Regions from separate parts of the Bradyrhizobium sp. 195 genome, predicted to be linked through region 3. Evidence: predicted binding sites of a transcription regulator. Region 3 holds the regulator's gene; each other region holds the start of a gene.
The links. The regulator LexA, encoded in region 3, represses DNA repair genes until DNA is damaged. The targets are predictions, from matches to a motif close to TGTTCNNNNTGTGTTCNG.

Region 1: the regulator LexA is predicted to act here: its motif matches at 4,396-4,413, upstream of IVB26_RS33250 (ribonuclease T2).
Region 2: the regulator LexA is predicted to act here: its motif matches at 3,542-3,559, upstream of ruvC (crossover junction endodeoxyribonuclease RuvC).

The regions. Positions count from the first base shown of each region.
Region 1 is NZ_CP082161.1:7,125,264-7,131,783, forward strand. Features, by position in the region: gene IVB26_RS33220 (MarR family winged helix-turn-helix transcriptional regulator) at 35-574, shown strand; gene IVB26_RS33225 (response regulator) at 571-1,302, shown strand; gene IVB26_RS33230 (ATP-binding protein) at 1,321-2,709, shown strand; gene IVB26_RS33235 (DUF3617 domain-containing protein) at 2,822-3,352, opposite strand; gene IVB26_RS33240 (hypothetical protein) at 3,397-3,690, opposite strand; gene IVB26_RS33245 (hypothetical protein) at 3,875-4,336, shown strand; gene IVB26_RS33250 (ribonuclease T2) at 4,460-5,164, shown strand; gene IVB26_RS33255 (23S rRNA (adenine(2030)-N(6))-methyltransferase RlmJ) at 5,359-6,219, shown strand; gene IVB26_RS33260 (cold-shock protein) at 6,472-6,520, shown strand, end outside.
Region 2 is NZ_CP082161.1:1,096,921-1,103,440, forward strand. Features, by position in the region: gene IVB26_RS05115 (methyl-accepting chemotaxis protein) at 1-548, opposite strand, end outside; gene IVB26_RS05120 (methyl-accepting chemotaxis protein) at 657-2,405, opposite strand; gene IVB26_RS05125 (YebC/PmpR family DNA-binding transcriptional regulator) at 2,611-3,357, shown strand; gene ruvC (crossover junction endodeoxyribonuclease RuvC) at 3,590-4,117, shown strand; gene ruvA (Holliday junction branch migration protein RuvA) at 4,114-4,731, shown strand; gene ruvB (Holliday junction branch migration DNA helicase RuvB) at 4,881-5,918, shown strand; partial or broken gene IVB26_RS05145 (metallophosphoesterase) at 6,048-6,520, shown strand, end outside.
Region 3 is NZ_CP082161.1:4,820,050-4,826,569, forward strand. Features, by position in the region: gene IVB26_RS22350 (molybdopterin molybdotransferase MoeA) at 85-1,296, shown strand; gene lexA (transcriptional repressor LexA) at 1,473-2,174, shown strand; gene IVB26_RS22360 (hypothetical protein) at 2,566-3,000, shown strand; gene IVB26_RS22365 (GAF domain-containing protein) at 3,219-4,160, shown strand; gene IVB26_RS22370 (ComEC/Rec2 family competence protein) at 4,171-6,447, opposite strand.

The DNA of each region.
Region 1 (6,520 bases), 2.3 Mb from region 3:
TCGTTTTGTAACATTGAACCCAAGATACGTCAATATGCCTGACATAAATTTCGCAACATCCTCTCACGACGCCGCCGAGTCCAAGCCGGCCGCAGACGATGGAGGCAATTTGCGCTGGGATATCATCGAGCTATTGTTCTTCGCCTATCGCGACTTCGTCGGCGATCCCGACCAGGAGCTGGAGGCTTTCGGCTTCGGCCGGGCTCATCACCGGGTCATGCACTTCGTCTACCGCTATCCCGGCCTCAAGGTCGCCGATCTGCTCGACGTCCTGCGCATCACCAAGCAGTCGCTCGGCCGCGTGCTCAAACAGCTGCTGGACGAAGACTACATCGTGCAGAAGACCGGCGACAATGACCGCCGCCAGCGCCTACTCTACGCGACGCCGAAGGGCGAGGCGCTGGTGCAGAAGCTCGCCGGGCTGCAGACCACGCGGATCACCAAGGCGCTCGCCGAGATGACCCCGCAGGATGCCGAGACGGTCAAGCGCTTCCTCCGCGCGATGATTGATCGGGACGATCCGGACAAGGTGCTCGAGACGATCTTCGCTTCCGTCAACAACGCCAAGGAGTGACCGTGCCGCTCGCTGCCACTCTCGCCCGCCCGCCGGCGCGCCCGGCCGATGACGCGCCGCATCTGCTGCTCGTCGACGACGACCGCCGCATCCGTGATCTGCTCTCCCGCTTCCTCGCCGCCGAGGGTTACCGCGTCACCACCGCCGCAAGCGCCGGCGATGCACGATCGAAATTGCTGGGCCTGCATTTCGACCTGCTGATCCTCGACGTGATGATGCCCGGCGAGACAGGCTTCGATCTCGCCCGCTTCATCCGGACATCCTCCTCGGTGCCGATCGTGATGCTGACGGCGCGCCATGAAGCCGAGGCCCGCATCGAGGGCCTGCAAATCGGCGCCGATGACTACGTGGCGAAACCGTTCGAGCCGCGCGAGCTGGCGCTGCGCATCAACAACATCCTCAAGCGCGCCGCCCCGCCGCCGCAGGCCGCGACCGTGGAGAAGATCGCTTTCGGTCCCTACATCTACCATCTCGATCGCGGGGAGCTGCGTCAGGGCGAGGAGGTCATCCACCTCACCGACCGCGAGCGCGAGATGCTGCGCATTCTTTCGGAGACGCCGGGCGAGACCGTGCCGCGCAGCGCGCTGACCGGCAATGGCAGCGTCAATGAACGCGCCGTCGACGTGCAGATCAACCGCCTCCGGCGCAAGATCGAGACCGACCCCGCCAATCCGCTATTCCTTCAGGCGGTGCGCGGCATCGGCTACCGGCTGGTGGCCTCGCCATAACACAGTGAAGCGCGACCGATGAGCACGATCGATACCGGCCTGACGCTGCTCCGAAGCGCCGCCGGCCGCGTCTCCGCCGTCAATGGCTGGATGGGCAATGCGTTCAAGGGCTGGATGCCGACCGGCCTCTACGCTCGCGCGCTCCTCATCATGATCGTGCCGATGGTGGTGCTGCAATCGGTCGTCGCCTTCGTGTTCATGGAGCGGCACTGGAACACGGTGACGCGCAGATTGTCCGCCGCGGTGGTGCAGGACATCGCCACGCTGATCGACGTCTACAAGGGTTATCCGCAGGACCGGGACCGCGACCAGCTCCGCCGCATCGCCCAGCAGCGCCTCGGCCTCGTCGTCGATTTCCTTCCCGCCGGCGACATGCCGCCGCCGGGACCGAAGCCGTTCTTCTCGCTGCTCGACCAGACGCTGTCGGTGCAACTCGGCCGCCAGATCGGGCGGTCGTTCTGGATCGACACGGTCGGCCGCTCCAATCTGGTCGAGATCCGCATCCAGCTCGACGATGCCGTGATGCGCGTGTTCGCGCAGCGCAGCGCCGCCTATGCCTCCAACTCGGAGATTTTCCTGTTCTGGATGGTCGGCACCTCGTCGATCCTGCTGATCGTCGCGGTGCTGTTCCTGCGCAACCAGATCAAGCCGATCCTGCGGCTTGCGGATGCCGCCGAAAGTTTCGGCAAGGGCCGCGAGGCGCCGAACTTCAGGCCGCGCGGCGCGCGCGAGGTCCGACGCGCCTCGGTCGCCTTCCTCGAGATGAAGTCGCGCATCGAGCGCACGATGGAGCAGCGCACCGCGATGCTCGCCGGCGTCAGCCACGATCTGCGCACCATCCTGACCCGCTTCAAGCTCGAGCTGGCGCTGATCGGCGACAGCCCCGAACTCGAGGGGATGCGCAAGGACGTCGACGAGATGTCGATGATGCTCGAGGACTACCTCGCGTTTGCGCGCGGCGATTCCGGTGAGCAGTCGCAGCCGACCGACATGGCGCAGGCGCTCGAGGAGCTTCGCGGCGACGCCGAACGCCACGGTCATACCGCGACCGTTGCCTTCCACGGCCTGCCCGTCGTGACAGTGAAGCCGGCCTCGTTCAAGCGCTGCCTCGCAAACCTCGTCACCAACGCGGCACGCTACGGCAAGAGCATCGCCATCACCGGCCAGCGCGATCACCGTTATTTGACCGTCACGGTCGACGATGACGGGCCGGGCATTCCCGCGCATTTGCGCGAAGAAGTGTTCAAGCCGTTCCTGCGGCTGGACAACGCCCGCAACCAGGATGAAGGCGGCACGGGCCTTGGCCTCGCCATCGCCCGCGACATCGCCCGGTCGCACGGCGGCGACATCACCCTCGGCGACAGTCCGATGGGGGGACTAAGGGCGAGCGTGAGGATTCCGGTGTAGCTGACGACGTTGCCCGGATGAAGCGCAGCGCAATCCGGGCTTCTTTCTTCGCAACGGATGCAAAGCCCCGGAATGCGCTACGCTCCATCCGGGCTGCGGACTACGATCTCGCCTATTTCGGGAGGAGCGCCTTCAGCTTGTCCATGTCGCGCACGTTCATCTTGAAGCCGCCGGGCATCACGATATCGCCGGGCTTCTGGTCCGGCTTGCAGGCCCCGAGCCATTTGGCTTGCAGCGTCATGGTGCTATCGCGGCCGGCCGCGCCTGCGACGCCGCCTTGCGCGTGCGAGGAGGACTTCACCGTGTAGGCCGAGTTGAAATCGCCAGATATCTCGGCGTGCGACGTCGTGTTGACGCCGGCGACGTTGCACTCGGAATCGCTGACATAGCCGGTCGCGGTCTTCTTGATCTCCTGCTTGGCGCAAATCTGCTTGGCCATCGGGGAGACGTTGTTGCTCATCTCCTTGTCGACGGTCTCGTCGGTGCAGTGCTGCATGGTCATCTCGGGCACCGGCGAGCCTGATGTGACCAGCTTCATTTCCCAAAGGCCGGCCTTGCGCACCGGCAAATCGTCGGCGCTGGCGCTGGCTGCCGACACGACGAGACAAGCGGCCGAACCGAGCAAAGCGAGTTTGCGCGTCATGGCGGAGGCTCCCGGCTGAGAGATTGCGGCGTTACGACAACGCTTCAGTACAGCGTGCGGATCGGCTGGTCGGCGGCGCCATAAGGCACCCAGCGGCAGGAGAACGAGATGTAGCCGCCCTCATAGGCCTGCACCGCCAGGAATTTGACCACCTTGCCGTAGCGCGCGCAGTGATCGACCGCGGCCTGTCGCGCATCGACCTGGGTGGCCATGGAATAGGCGATGATGCCGCCGGTGTCGTTGCCCTTGAAAGGCGGCACCGGAAGAATGTCGGCGCGCGCCGACTGGCTCGCCATCATACCCAGGGCAAGAAGGCCCGCGGCCGCTATGATTCGCATTCCCGTCACTCCAATTGGTTGGTGCCAGTTTACGGTGCCGGGATCGCCGTGAAAAGAACTGAAGCCCCGTCGGCGGTGAGGTTATGGTCAACTCCTGGCGGAGTGTTGCCGCGCTGCACTTGACCTCCCCCGCCCTTCGCGGCACCGTTCGGCCTTCGCAAGACTTTAGCTGTCCGGATTACCCATGCGCGCCCCCTCCCTGAAATCGCTCCGCTTTGCCGCCCTGCTCGGCCTCATGTTCGGGGCGCTCTCGCTCGGTGAGGCCAGGGCTGCCAATCCGCTCGAGTTGAATTTCTGGCTGAGCGGACCGCGCTATGACGGCGCCGTCGCGGAGTGCGACAGGGCGCTGCCGACGATCGCCACCCAGTTCTGGGAAAAGGAAAGCTCGTTCTGGAATTCCTCGCTGAAAATCACCGGCTTCTCCGCCGTTCGCGAGACCGCGTTCCGGCCCTGGCAGTCCGACAACATCCCGCGCCGCTATTGTACCGGCGAGGCCATGCTCAATGACGGCAAGGTGCGCAAGGTGCATTTCTCGATCATCGAGGATGGTGGCTTCGCCGGCTACGGCAACGGCGTCGAATGGTGCGTGGTCGGGCTCGACCGCAACTGGGCCTATAATCCGGCCTGCCGCGCCGCCAAGCCTTAGTGCGAAGAGCCCTGATTCGGGCCTATCAGGAGGGCGGCCGGCTGCCGCCGCCTGAATTTTGTTCTTGAAATGTTCTTATCGCCTGCTAGGCTTCCGTGCACAGTCTAGTTGAGGGGCGTTGCCATGTTTCATTCCAGATTGCATTCGTTCTCCCGCCTGGTGATCTCGCTGGCCCTTTCCCTGATCCTTGCCGCGGGCCTGGCCTCGTTCGCCAGTGACGCAAAGGCCCAGGACAAGCGGCAGAACGCGCCTGGCGAGTTCGACTTCTATGTGTTGTCGCTGTCGTGGTCGCCCTCGTTCTGCGAGGAGGCCGCGGAGCGCGGCGGCCGCTCCCAGATCCAGTGCGGCGGACGGCCCTACGCCTTCGTGGTGCATGGGCTGTGGCCGCAATATGAGAATGGCTTTCCGGAATATTGCCAGCGTCCCGCGCCGCGACTGAACCGCAACATCGTCTCCTCGATGCTCGATTTGATGCCGGCGCCGGGCCTGATCTTCAACGAATGGGATAAGCACGGCACCTGCTCCGGCCTCGAAGGCCGCAGCTATTTCGAGACGATCCGCAAAGCGCGCGCAGCGATCAAGATTCCGGCTGAATATCTCGATCTGTCGCAGGCCAGGACCGTGGCGCCGGCGGAGGTGGAGGAGGCCTTCATCAAGGCGAATCCAGGGCTGAGCAATACCGCCGTCTCGGTCACCTGCAACCGCACCCGGCTCTCCGAGGTCCGCATCTGCCTCAGCAAGGACTTGCAATTCCGCGCCTGCGACGAGATCGAACGCCGCGCCTGCCGCCGCGATCAGGTCACCATGCCGCCGATCAGGGGCGGGTAGTTTCGCGAAACTGGCCGCCGCATCATCATGGCCGGGTATAGCCGTCCAAAGGACGGCGTCGCTTCCGCTCGCCTATGTCCCCGGCCATCCACGTTTCACAACGCATCACGAAGGACGTGGATGCCCGGGACAAGCCCGCGCATGACGAGTAGAAGATGCTGCGCATTTTCTCCCGTGAGCCGCAGATCTTCGCCATGAATTACCGTCACGCCTTTCACGCCGGCAGCTTCACCGATGTCATCAAGCACATCGTGCTGGCGCGCATCATCACCTATCTGCAGGACAAGCCGGGGGCGTTCCGCGTCATCGACACCCATGCCGGGGCCGGCCTCTATGACCTCGAGAGCGACGAGGCGCGCCGGAGCGGCGAATGGCTGACCGGCATCGCGCGGCTGATGCAGGCCCGCCTGTCGAATGAGAGCGCGGCGCTGGCCAAGCCCTATCTCGACATCGTCCGCGCTTTCAATCCGAAGGGTGAGCTCAAGGCCTATCCGGGCTCCCCGTTGATCGCGCGCGGCCTGCTGAGGCCTCAGGACCGCCTCGTCGCCTGCGAGCTCGAGCCGAAGGCGCGAAAAGCGCTGATCGGCGTGCTGCGCCGCGACGAACAGGCCCGCGTGGTCGACCTCGACGGCTGGGTGGCGTTGCCGGCCTTCGTGCCGCCAAAGGAGCGGCGCGGCGTCGTGCTGATTGATCCACCCTTCGAAGCAAAGGACGAGTTCGAGCGGCTGGGTGAAGCCTTCTCGACGGCCTTCGCGAAATGGCCGACCGGCATCTATGTCATTTGGTATCCGGCCAAGAACCGGCGTGCCACCGACATGCTGGCCGAAACGGTGGCGCGGCTCGCAGCTGCAGCAAAACCACCGGGAAAGTGTCTGCGCCTCGAGTTCAGCGTCGCGCCCCAGCTCGATGGCGGGGCTCTCGCCTCGACCGGGCTCCTGATCGTCAATCCGCCCTACACGCTGCAGGGCGAGCTCAAGACGATCCTGCCCGAGCTGGAAATGCCGCTCGGCCAGGGCGGCGCTGCCAGATTCCGATTGGAGGTACCGAGGCCGTAACACTCCGGCATTCTTGGGAAAAATATGCAGGAGCGGTAGTCAATCTGCTGAGAACCGTATTATGCTGTTTCTGTGACTGGCTTTACGTTCCGCTTCCGCGAATGGTTGCGGCGGAGTGAAGGCCTAAGAAAGATCCGGCCGGACCGTTGAGGTCCGCCCAAGGATGGCCAGCTCTCCCGGGCTCCGTAAGCCCGGTCATGTCGTGACGTGAGTCTGCGTCGCGGCGGAGGAGCAATGAGGGGGAGTTTCCCGATGGCCATGACGGGAACGGTTAAGTTTTTCAACGGCGAACGCGGCTACG
Region 2 (6,520 bases), 3.7 Mb from region 3:
GTGGCCTGGCGGGTGGCTTCCGCGAGGTTCTTCACCTCGCTTGCGACCACCGCAAAGCCGCGGCCGGCGTTGCCGGCGCGGGCGGCTTCGATCGTTGCGTTCAGCGCGAGCAGATTGGTCTGCTTCGCAATCGCCTCGATCGAGCCGGAGACTTTCGCGACCTGCGCCAGCGCCGACCCGACGGCGCTGAGGCGCGCTTCGATGCGCTCCACCGCTGCGACGAGCTCGGAGATGTGGTTGACCGCGGTGTCGACGGCGCTGCGCGACTGCGCGATCTCGCCGACCGCTGCGGACGTGGTCGTTTGCACGGCCTGCGATGCGTTGGCGATGTCGTGGTTGGCCGAAACCATCGTCTCGGCCGTCTCCTGCAGATGGTGGAACCGGTCCGACTGGTTTGCGACGCGGTTTGCGACTTCCTGGACGTTGCCGGCAATGTCAGCCAGTTCCACGCCGAGGCCGCCGATGCGGTCGGCAAGCTGATCGATCAGCCGTTCAGCCAGCGTGCGATTGGAGCCGGTGTCCATGACGGCAAGTTGTACGACGGACATGTTTGATGAGTCCTCCAGTCAGAGCCGCAACCCGGCTCACGGCGGCATTCCCATTCCAATTTCGATCTTAAGGGATGATTCGCGCTCGGCGTCTTGCCTGAGCGTGCACTACAGTTTGTAGGCCGTGCGGAATCCACCCCAGTGACGGCCCTGCACGCGGATCGCAACGTCGATCTCCCGCATCATGACGGTGTTCCCGTTGCCCATGTCGCGCGCATAGCTCTGGACAAGGTACGATCGCAGGTTGCGTGCGGCCGCCAACCCCGCCGGATCGTTGAATATCCGCCGGTTGCGGCTGTTGGCCGTGTTCCAGGCGACGTCGCCCGGCCGCTGCGGATGTGAATAGATCTTGTTGTGCACCGGCAGGAAGCCGTTGCGGTCGACCATGGCGCAGAACGCCATGCGCTGGTCCTTCGCCAGGAATGCTTCCTGGAACGGCGGCAGGGCGCGGTCGGCCCAGTCGAGATATTTCGTGCGGTATTGCTGCGGATTGGTCCCGGCGATTTCGACATAGTCGGTGTCGAAGAGGTCGTCGATTTTGACCTCGCCGCGCGCAAGCGCCTGTTCGAATATCTTCGTCAGCGCGTTGCCCGCCTCCATGGCGCGGGTGACGAACTCCGTGTTCTCCTCGTGGATCGACCAGAGCCTGTCCTCGATCTTTTCGCGGAGCTCGGCATTGGGGCTGGCGAATTGCGCGCGCGCGCCGGCCTTGGATTGCTCGATCACGCGCAGACGGCAGGCGCCGACGTGTTCGAGCGTGCCTTCGATCATCGCTTGCGGTGTGAGCCGGCCTGCGTCCGCGCCGCCGATCAACACGCCGTCCATCGAGATTTCATAGACCGGCATCACGCCGCGCGCGCTCTCGAACTTGAGATGGCAGGGCAGTCGTTCGGTCTTGCGGCGGTCGTCGTGCTCGCTCTGGCGGAGCAGCACGGCGCAGCGCGATTTCAGCTTTTGAGCAAAAGTGGTGACGGCCTTGCCGGCACTGGCGACGTTCTCGCCATGGCTCTCGGCCGCCTTGGTCGCGGCATCGATCTCGGCCGCGCTCTCGCTGACCGAGACGATGAACTCCGAGGCGCTGGCGGCATTGCCGGAGACCTCGCTGGTGGTGGCGTTCTGCTCGGCGACCGCGCCGTTGACGGTCTCGAACACCGGGCGGATCGCCTCGATCGCCTGCGAAATGCGGTGCACCGCATCCGCAGAGCCGGCGGCGTCGCGCTGGAGTGCGTCGATCTTCTTCGTGATCTCTTCCGTCGCGCTTTGGGTCTGCACCGCGAGGGCCTTGACCTCGGTGGCGACGACCGCAAAACCTTTACCTGCAGCGCCGGCACGCGCGGCCTCGATCGTCGAGTTGAGCGCGAGCAGCGTCGTCTGCCGCGCGATCTGCGCGATCAGATTGACGACGTTGCCGATGGCGGCAGAGGACTCGCGCAAGCGGTCGACATTGGCGCGGGCTTCCCGCGCCGCGGCGCTGGCCTCGTCGGCGAGCTTGCCGGCTTCACGGACCTGCGCCCCGATGCCGAGCGCGGACTGGGTGAACTTGTCGGCGGCATCGGCGAAGGTGGAGGCGTTCGATTGCGCCGCGTTGGTCCGGCCGGTCAGGGCATCGGTGCGGTCGCGGATGGCGGCCAGCGTCGTGGCGGTCGCCTCGGCGCCGCCGGCCACGGAATTGGCGGCGCGCTCGAGCTGGCGGATCATGGCGCCCAACTCGAGTTCCAAGAGCTCCAGGATTTCCCGGGCCGAATCAGTTTCGGCCGCGGGAGCGGGCTCGGAATGGGCCGCCGGCTGCGGCGCCGCCGAGGCGCTTGCAGGCGCAGCCTGGTCCGGCAGACGCTTCCGAAATAGTCCGAACGCCATCACGTCTCTCTTGTCGGGGAACGGTCGTGCGCTATTTTCGCAGGCTGGAATGAAATCAGGGTTAACGATGCCTGACATCTAGGCATTGGCCACTACGGTGTTACCTTAAAGTCGTAGAGCCTCTTTCATTCCGGTGGGGTGGCGGCCTATAACGCCGCGCTTCCCACGCTCACCTTGGCGCACGATTCCCTAGAGAAGATCACGCATGGCCGGACATTCCCAATTCAAGAACATCATGCACCGCAAGGGGCGGCAGGATGCGCAGAAGTCGAAGCTGTTCGGCAAGCTGGCGCGGGAAATCACCGTCGCTGCCAAGCTGGGGACGCCCGACCCCAACATGAACCCGCGCCTGCGTGCGGCCATCATCGCGGCGCGCCAGGAGAACATGCCGAAGGACAACATCGAGCGCGCCGTCAAGAAGGCGCTCGGCAATGAGGGCGAGAACTATGACGAGATCCGCTACGAGGGCTATGGCCCCGGTGGCGTCGCCGTCATCGTCGAAGCGTTGACCGACAACCGCAACCGCGCCGCCTCCGACATCCGCTCCTTCTTCACCAAATCGGGCGGCAATCTCGGCGAAACCGGCTCGGTCTCCTTCATGTTCGACCGCACCGGTATCATCGAATACGACCGCGCTGTTGCCTCCGACGACGCCGTGCTCGATGCTGCGATCGAGGCCGGCGCCGACGACGTCGTCTCCGGCGAAACCGGTCACGAGATCTACGCCTCAACGGAAGGCTACCGCGACGTCGCCAAGGCGCTGGAAGCCAAGTTCGGCGAGCCGCGCAAGGCCGCGCTGATCTGGAAGCCGCAGAACACGGTCGCGGTCGACGACGAGACCGGCGAGAAGCTGCTCAAGCTGATGGATCTGCTCAACGAGCATGACGACGTCCAGCATGTCTACGCCAATTTCGAGGTGTCGGACGCGCTGATCGCGAAGATGGGCGGATAGGCGTTATCCGCTAGCACAAAATCCGCTGTCATCGCCCGCGAAGGCGGGCGATCCAGTATTCCAGAGACGTTCGAAGGATACGGATAAGCCGCGGCGTACTGGATACCCCGCCTTCGCAGGGTATGACGGCAGAATGTAAGGCGGACGCCGTCCGCCCCTCACCCCCCACTTCCCCTGTTACTTCCGTTCTGTTTCTGTTTCGCTTCAAGCGGCCAGCCGCTATCACTGGCCCATGACTGCGCTCCCGATTCGTGGCCCCGTTCGCATCATCGGCATCGACCCTGGCCTGCGCCGCACCGGCTGGGGCGTGATCGAGGCCGAGGGCAATCGTTTGATCTACGTCGCCTGCGGGTCGGTGGAACCGCCGGACGATCTGCCGCTGGCGAGCCGGCTGCTCGCGATCCATGAGGGGCTTGCTTCCGTCCTGTCCGGCCACCAGCCGATGGAGGCCGCGGTCGAGCAGACCTTTGTGAACAAGGACGGCGTTGCGACGCTGAAGCTCGGCCAGGCTCGCGGCGTCGCCATGCTGGCGCCCGCGATGTTCGGCATCTCTGTCGCCGAATATGCGCCGAACCAGGTCAAGAAGACCGTGGTCGGTGCCGGTCACGCCGACAAGCAACAGATCGCGATGATGCTGAAGATCTTGCTGCCCAAGGCCGAGCCGCCGTCAGCGGATGCCGCCGACGCGCTCGCCATCGCCATCACCCACGCCCATCACCGCCAGAGCACCGCGCTCAGGCTGAAGGTGGCGAGCCTATGATCGGCAAGCTCAAGGGCCTGATCGATTCCTTCGGCGAGGATTTCGTTATCCTCGACGTCGGTGGTGTCGGCTATCAGGTGCACTGCTCCTCGCGCACCCTGCAGCATCTGCCCTCGCCGGGCGAAGCCGCCGTGCTGTCGATCGAGACCTATGTCCGCGAGGACCAGATAAAACTGTTCGGCTTCCGCACCGATCAGGAGCGCGAATGGTTTCGCCTGCTCCAGACCGTGCAGGGCGTTGGCGCCAAGGTCGCGCTCGCGGTGCTCGGCACGCTACAGCCTTCCGATCTCGCCAACGCCATTGCGCTGCGCGACAAGGCGGCGGTGGCGCGCACCCCTGGCGTCGGCCCCAAGGTCGCCGAACGCATCGTCACCGAATTGAAAGACAAGGCGCCGGCCTTCGCCAATGTCGACCCGGCCGTGGTGCATCTCGCCGGTGCCGTCGACGACCAGCGCGCGCCGCGGCCCGTTGCCGACGCGATCTCCGCGCTGGTCAATCTCGGCTACGGCCAGCCGCAGGCGGCCGCTGCGATCGCCTCGGCCTCGCGCAGCGCCGGTGAAGGCGCCGAGACCGCGCAACTCATCCGCCTCGGTCTGAAGGAACTCGCGAAGTGAGCGCGGCAATGGTCAGCCTCGTAGGGTGGGCAAAGCGCGGCGTGCCCACCATCTTTCAACCGACCGGAGACATGGTGGGTACGGCGCGAAGCGCGCCTCTGCCCACCCTACGAGGAGCTCGCTAGGTGAGCGATCCCAAGGCCAACCGCATGGTCTCGCCCGAGCGCCGCAGCGACGATGTCGGCGACACCGCGCTGCGGCCGCAATCGCTGTCCGATTTCGTCGGCCAGCAGCAGGCGCGCAAAAATCTCTCGATCTTCATCGAAGCCGCGCGCAAGCGCGGCGAGGCGCTGGATCACGTGCTGTTCGTCGGCCCGCCCGGCCTCGGCAAAACCACGCTGGCACAGATCGTGGCCAAGGAGCTCGGCGTCGGCTTTCGCGCCACATCAGGCCCTGTCATCGCCAAGGCCGGCGATCTTGCCGCGCTGCTGACCAATCTCGAAGAGCGAGACGTGCTCTTCATCGACGAGATCCATCGCCTGAGCCCGGCGGTGGAAGAGGTGCTCTATCCCGCGATGGAGGACTTTCAGCTCGACCTCATCATCGGCGAGGGACCGGCGGCGCGCTCGGTGAAGATCGAGCTGTCGAAATTCACCCTCGTCGGCGCCACCACGCGCGCCGGCCTGCTCACCAATCCCTTGCGCGATCGCTTCGGCATTCCGGTGCGGCTGAATTTCTACACGATCGAGGAATTGGAGAGCATCGTCAGCCGCGGCGCGCGTGTGCTCAATGTCGGCATGAGCGCGGACGGCGCCAACGAGATCGCGCGCCGCGCCCGCGGCACGCCGCGCATCGCCGGCCGTCTGCTCCGCCGCGTGCGTGATTTTGCTTCAGCAGCCGATGCCGACAAGATCGACCGCAAGATCGCCGACCATGCGCTGAGCGCGCTCGAGGTCGACGCCGCAGGGCTCGATGCCATGGACCGCCGCTATCTCACGACCATCGCGATGAACTATGGCGGCGGCCCGGTCGGCGTCGAGACCATGGCCGCCGCTCTGTCTGAACCGCGCGATGCGATCGAGGACATCATCGAGCCCTATCTGATCCAGTGCGGCTATCTCCAGCGCACCCCGCGCGGCCGCCTGCTGACCTCGCACGCCTTCCGTCATCTCGGCATCGCAGAGCCCTCGCGGGATGCGGCGGCGCAATTCGGCTTGTTCGGCACCGATCAGGCCGAGGACGACTGATCTGCGCTAACGCAGCGCACTCCATCCATCATGAATTTCCGGTAATCTCGTGCAGACGATCTGCACGAGCGCACCCCAATTCCGCTCCAATCGGATCGCATCGAGAAGCTGCATCAGAAACGGGCTTCCATGATTACCCGCCGTCATCTCATCCGCTCCATCGGGGGCCTGTCCGCCCTCGGCGTCTCGACCGCCGCCTATGGTGTTGCCGTCGAGCCGGTGCTGCGGCTTCGCGTCACCCGCTATCATCCGACGCCGCGGCAGTGGCCGGCGGATCTGCCGCTGAAGATCGCTGTCATCGCCGACATCCATGCCTGCGATCCCTGGATGCCGCTGGACCGGATCGAGGCCATCGTCGACCGCACCAACGCGCTGAATGCTGACATCATCGTGCTGCTCGGCGACTATGTCGCCGGCCTGCACCAGGTCACGCGCATCATTCCGTCGAGCGAATGGGCGCGAGTGTTGGCCGGCCTCAAAGCGCCGCTGGGCGTCCATGCCGTCATGGGCAACCACGATTATTGGGACGACAGGACGGTACAGCGGACCGGGCACGGGCCGACCATCGCGCATCGTGCGCTCGAAGCCCCGTCTACGAGAAC
Region 3 (6,520 bases):
CCTGCGTGCTGCTTTGCCTCGCGCCCGCACTCGGATAGAACTCTCGCCGGCCATTTACCAATGTGCTCAGCAGGAGTTTAGCCCGTGGCCCTGATGCCGGTTTCGGACGCGCTTGCCGCGGTGCTGGCGGGTGCAGAGCCACTGCCCGAACAGAAGGCCTCCCTCGACGAGGCCTACCATCGCGTGCTCGCGCGCGACGTCGCGGCGCGGCGCACGCAGCCGCCGCAAGCGATGTCGGCGATGGACGGCTATGCCGTGCGCGCCGCCGATGCGGCAACGATCGATTCCCGGCTGACGGTCATCGGCGAGGTCGCGGCGGGCCGTCCTTTCGCAGGAACGGTCGGTGCCGGCGAAGCCGTACGGATCTTCACGGGCGGCGTCATTCCCGACGGTGCGGACGCGGTCGTGATCCAGGAGGACACCGTCGCGGACGGCGATAGCGTCACGATCAAGGAAGCCGCGATCGCCGGACGGCACATCCGCCCGGCAGGCGTCGACTTCCGCGAGGGCGACGTGCTCTTGCGCAAAGGAACCCGTCTGACAGAGCGCGACCTCGCGCTCGCAGCCGGAATGAATCACCCGCATCTCGCCGTCTGCCGCCGTCCGAAGGTCGCGATCCTCGCCACCGGCGACGAACTGGTGATGCCGGGCTCAACGCCCGGGCACGGCCAGATCGTCTATTCCAATGGCTACGCCCTGCACGCTCTAGCCCGCAGCGAGGGCGCCGAGACCATCGACCTCGGCGTTGCCGCCGATACGCTTGCAGCCACCTCCGCCGGCATCCGTCGCGCCCGCGAGAGCGGTACCGACATCCTGATCACGACCGGCGGCGCGTCGGTCGGCGACCACGATCTGGTCCAGCAGGCGCTCCTGGACGAAGGCATCTCGATGGCGTTCTGGAAGATCGCGATTCGGCCCGGCAAGCCGATGATGCACGGACGGCTCGGCGCGATGGGTGTGATCGGCCTGCCCGGCAATCCCGTGTCCTCCTACGTCTGCGCCTTCCTGTTCATGGTGCCGCTGATTCGCGCGCTGTCGGGCCGTTCAGTGATCCATCATCGTCGCGAGCGCGCCGTGCTGGGCCGCGATCTCGGCGCCAACGACCAGCGCGAGGATTATCTGCGCGCGCGGCTGGAGCTGCGCGACGACGGCACGCTCGTCGCCGTTCCCGTCAGTCATCAGGACTCCTCTCTGCTTGCGAATCTCGCTGCAGCACAGGTACTTCTCGTCCGCCCACCGTTCGCCCCGAAGGCCGAGGCCGGCAGCCCTTGCGAGGTGCTGCGGCTCCCCGTCTGAACTGCGCGGCCACACGCATTCCGCGAGTTTGCCTCTGTTCACGGTAAATTAAGCAGTTGCGGAACATGTATCGAACATATAGTGTCCGTTCATGATTTGTTTCGAGCATGCAGCGGCTTATCGCTGAATTCATCGTCTCGGAATCGAACGACATCAACCGGGGGACTTTGGTCGAGATGTTAACGCGCAAACAATACGAGCTTCTGCGGTTCATCAGCGAACGCTTGAAGGAAAGCGGCGTGCCGCCCTCCTTCGACGAGATGAAGGATGCGCTCGACCTGCGCTCGAAGTCAGGCATTCACCGCCTGATCACCGCGCTCGAGGAGCGCGGCTTCATCCGCCGCCTGCCCAACCGCGCCCGCGCCATCGAAGTGATCAAGCTGCCGGAGCTTCAAGCTGCCGCCGGCAACCGACGCGGCTTCACGCCGAGCGTCATCGAGGGCAATCTCGGCAAGGTCCGCGCGAGCTCCAGCCCGGCCGTGGACGAGGGCGAGCGGCCCGTTGCAGTGCCCGTGATGGGCCGCATCGCGGCCGGCACGCCGATCGAGGCGTTGCAGACCCGCAGCCACACCATCAGCGTGCCGCCTGACATGCTCGGCTCCGGCGAGCACTACGCCCTCGAAGTGCGCGGCGATTCCATGGTCGAGGCCGGTATCCTCGACGGCGACATGGCGCTGATCCAGCGCAACGAGAGCGCCGATACCGGTGACATCGTGGTGGCGCTGATCGACGACGAGGAGGCCACGCTCAAGCGCTTCCGCCGCCGCGGCGCCTCGATCGCACTCGAACCCGCCAATGCCGCTTATGAGGTGCGCATCCTGCCGCCGAACCGCGTGAAAATTCAGGGCAAGCTGATCGGGCTTTACCGGAAGTACTGAGACCCCTCGGCGGTCATTCGATACCAATGATTCCGATTGGAGCGGATCTGATCCGCTCCTGCTGGGCAGTCTTCTGGTCTTGCGCAGATTGTCCGGCCCCTTCCAGCGCGACGCCCCGGCGTGTCGCCGCCAAGCACTCGTCACTTTTCGGTCTCGAGGCCTCGAGCAGACAATGATACATCGGCGCGCGCGGGCCGCTAACGCTCGTCTTTGCCGAATGCATTGATGTGAGCTTTGTTCCTCGCGGATTCGAAAAGATAATTTGATCGCATCCCGCGTGCCAGCCGCAGATTTGCCTACAACCAAGCAGAGCGTTGTCTGCTTCCACTCTGATAGAGGCTTGCGCCTCCGAGGGAGGCGCGGGTTGCTATCTTCGCATGAGGAGCACCCGATGTGTGACTACAGCCTGCATGCCGTTGCATCGCGCCCCGCCGAAGTCGGCGAGACGATCGTGTCGACAACGTTCCGCGGCACCTCGACGCGTGGTTTTGCTTCTGCGGCCGATCCGACCGTGGCCGTCTGCCTGCTGCCGGGGACGGAGCTCGCCTTCGCCGACAACGTCCGTTACGACAATCGCTGGATCTGGACGCGCACCGTCAATTCGCGCGTCGGCAAGTTCGGCAAGATCGATCCGCACATTCCCGATCGCCATCACGACGCGATCGAATTCCCGGATGGCAAATACGTGCTGGTGACGCAACTCGTCGAAGGCCAGCGCGCAACCGTGCTGCAACTGCCGGTGACCCAGCCCGTCAGCGAGCGCGAGCACAAGCCGCAGATCATCGCCGACGGCCGGCCGACGGTCACGCGCCTGCCGATCGGCTGACGCCACTCGACCGACAATAGGTCGGGCCAGGATTGAAATGCCATCGCCGGCCGAGGCCGGCGAGCCCGGCGGGTTTGTGTTTCACGAAAATCGATCGGCGAGACCCGCCGCCGCACATCGTCGCCGCACGAAGTTTAACCCGTCCTGCCTGAATTTTGAACGTCCGCTCCGCAGCCAAATGTCCGATGCTGTCGTGGTTTGAGGCGGCGGACAGCTCGATGAAGACCTTCATTCGCGTCGTTGAACTCTGGATACCTGACCGGACGCGCATGCGGCTGGAATTCGGCGGCGGCCTCTACGACGAAGGCCTGTCCGCATTCAAGACCGCCAGCGCAGAGCTGCATTTCGGATATGACGAGGGGCTTCCAGGCAAGGCCTGGGCCTCTGGCCATCCCGTCATCCTCACGACATTCGCCAACTCCTATTTCAAGCGCACCGATCAGGCGCTCGCGGCCGGCCTCACCTGCGGCGTGGCCGTGCCGGTGTTTGCAGGCGAATTTCTGCAAGCCGTGATGGTGCTGTTCTGCGGCGACGACGAGGCGCATGTCGGCGCGATCGAACTCTGGCACAACGATCCTGATCGCTCCCACGAGATGGCGCTTGTCGACGGCTATTACGGCACGGCGGACATGTTCGAATTCAACTCCCGCCACACCACGTTTCCTCGCGGCTTCGGCCTGCCCGGACGCACCTGGAAGGCGGGTCTGCCACTGATTATCAAGGACCTGCACGACGCCAGGAGCTTCCTGCGCTGGGAGGACGCGGCCAAGATCGGGATCAATTTGGGGGTCGGCGTGCCCTACCGGACCGGCACCGACCAAACCTGGGTTCTGACATTCCTCTCCGCGCAGGCAACGCCGATCGCGCGACGCGTCGAGATCTGGGTCCCGAACGAGGCCCGTTCGGCGCTGGTCCTGCGTGCCGGCGATTGCAGCGCGCACACCGACCTTGCCGCACGCTATGCGACGCAATCCATTGCCTGGGGCGAAGGCAGCATCGGCGGCGCCTGGGCCGCCGGCATGCCAGTGCTCAACGACGATCTCACCGATGACGGCTCGATCGCCGGCTCCGAGGCCTGCGCAGCCGGGTTGAGCCGGATGGTGGCCCTGCCGGTCATCGGCAACGCAAGGCTGGAAGCCGTGCTGGCCTGGTATCTGTAAATCAATCGCGTCAATCGTCGGCCTGCGGGTCGGTCTCTGATGGCGTTGCGTCCCGGTTGCGGGGCGCCGCCTTCGGCGCAAGGCTGCCGTCGAAATCACCTTCGCCGGCACCGGCCGGTAACCACGGGCGGTTCGTGCCTCTCGCCCTCACCGCCTGAACCGAAAAACCATCGCCACGCTGTGTCAGAGCCAGCGCACCCTGGCGAACGAGCCGCTGCCGATCCACCACCATCGCCGCGCAATCGGGCGGCGCGGGCCGTGACGTCACCACCAGCGTGGCCCGGCTGCAATCGTCCGCCAACGCGTCGATGCGCGAAGCCAGCGCGACCAGCCGCCCGTCGGCGAGCGGCGTCACGCATCCGGACTCGTCGCACGACACGCGCTCGGCCAACGCGCTAGTGCCGGCATCGCGCGGATCGGCGTCGGCCGCTAGCCACTCCCTCAGCAAGAAACTATCCTTGCCCGTCCTGATCAGGTGCAACCGCCCGTCCCCGCCGCGCACCGCAACGCTCGCGCCGTCCCCGGCAATCAGGATATCGGGCTGGCGCACCGACAGGCCCCAGGCGATGGAGGCCAGCAGCACCATGGCACCGCACCAGCGCAGGGGCGTGCGCAACAGCCCCATCACGATGATCCCAAGGCTTGCCGCAATCAGCGGCGCGATACCAAATGCGGGGATGCGGCCGACCGCGCCCGGCAAGGCCGCCACCCAGCGCGAGACCGCGACCATCCAGTCGATGCCGATCCCCATCAGCCACCAGAACACGCCATCGAGCCCGAAGGGCGCCGCGAGCAGTCCCAACAGGCCCGCCGGCATCACCAGCGCGGAGACCACCGGCATCGCGCCGAGATTGGCAAGCACGCCGTAAGGCGTAACGCGGTGGAAGTGGAAGGCGGCATAGGGCGTGGTCGCAAGCCCCGCGATCAGCGAGGCCAGGAACAGCATCGCGATCTCGCGGCCGCCCCACAGCGCAACGCGCGCTGTCGCCGAATGATCAGGCGAGGCAAACAGGTTCGGCATGCCGATCTGCACCAGCGCCACCAGCCCAAGCGTTGCCGCGAACGACATCTGAAAGCTCGGATGCACCAGCGCCTCCGGCGCGACCGCGAGCACGATCAGCGCCGCCACGGCCAGCGTGCGAAAGGTGATGGCGCGGCGATCGACCATCACCGCGATCAGCACCACCGCCGTCATGAAGAACGAACGTTGCGTCGCGACCTCCGCGCCCGACAGCAGCAGATAGAATGCGGCCGCAACCAGCGCGGCGCCGGCCGACCATTTCTTGATGGGGAAGCTGACCGCCAGGCCCTGGACCAACGCCAGCAACGCGCGCACCGCGAAGAAGACCACGCCCGCGACAACCGCCATGTGATAGCCGGAGATCGAGAGAACGTGTCCGAGTCCCGAGACGAACATGGCGTCGTTGACGGGCGTGGAAATCGCATCGCGCCGCCCGGTGAGCAGCGCTGTCGCGATCGCACGATTGTCGCCCTCGAGGGTTGAGCGGATGCGGGCGTCGATCGCATCGCGCAGGCCCTGCATGAAGGCGGCATAGCGCAGCCGCAGGCCGCCGGCATCGGGCGGGATTGAAGCCGTGATCGCGCCCATCACGAAGCCGGAGGCGCCGATACCCTGAAAGAACATATCGCGCGAAAAATCGTAGCTGCCGGGGCGCACCGGCGAGAGCGGCGGCATCAGCCGCGCCTTGAGCTGCACGAAGCTGCCGACCTCGGGCGCCGTGCCCTTGCGCACGGAGAGGCGGACGCGTTCCAGCTTGACGTCGCTGCGCTGCGCTTCCATGGCGGTGACCCGCAGCACGAAGCGATCGGTGCGCTCGCGGATGTCGCGCGTCTCGACGAAGCCTGACAGCGCCACCGAATAGAGCGGTTTTGCCAGCACGGGGTGGGCGATGCGCGCGGTCTTCCAGGTCGCCACGGCAAACCCCGCCGCGACCGCCGCGATCATGATCGCGGGCGCGAACAGGCGGCTCCGCCGCAACAGGACCGCGCCGAACAGGAGCGCGACAGCCGTCGCCGCGACGACCCACAGCACCGGCTCATGATCGGCGGCGAAATAGAGCGCGATGCCGCCGCCGAAGGCGACAGGCACCCACGGCAGCAGGCGCCCGGGGCCGGCTTCGGCGCGGGCCCACCCGCGCAAGGTCTCGACGATTGCGGGCCAGACGCCAAGGCCCGCCGGAACAAAGCCGCCGGCGGGCGCAGCGCGGCCAACGGGCCACGTCCCGGCTATACCTTGGGAGCGCACTGGCCGCCCCGGCTCCGCCATACCCCTGCACCTTACGCGACGCGATGGGTCCAGAGGCTACCGGAACGTGCAGTTGGCCGAATAGGGTACGGAT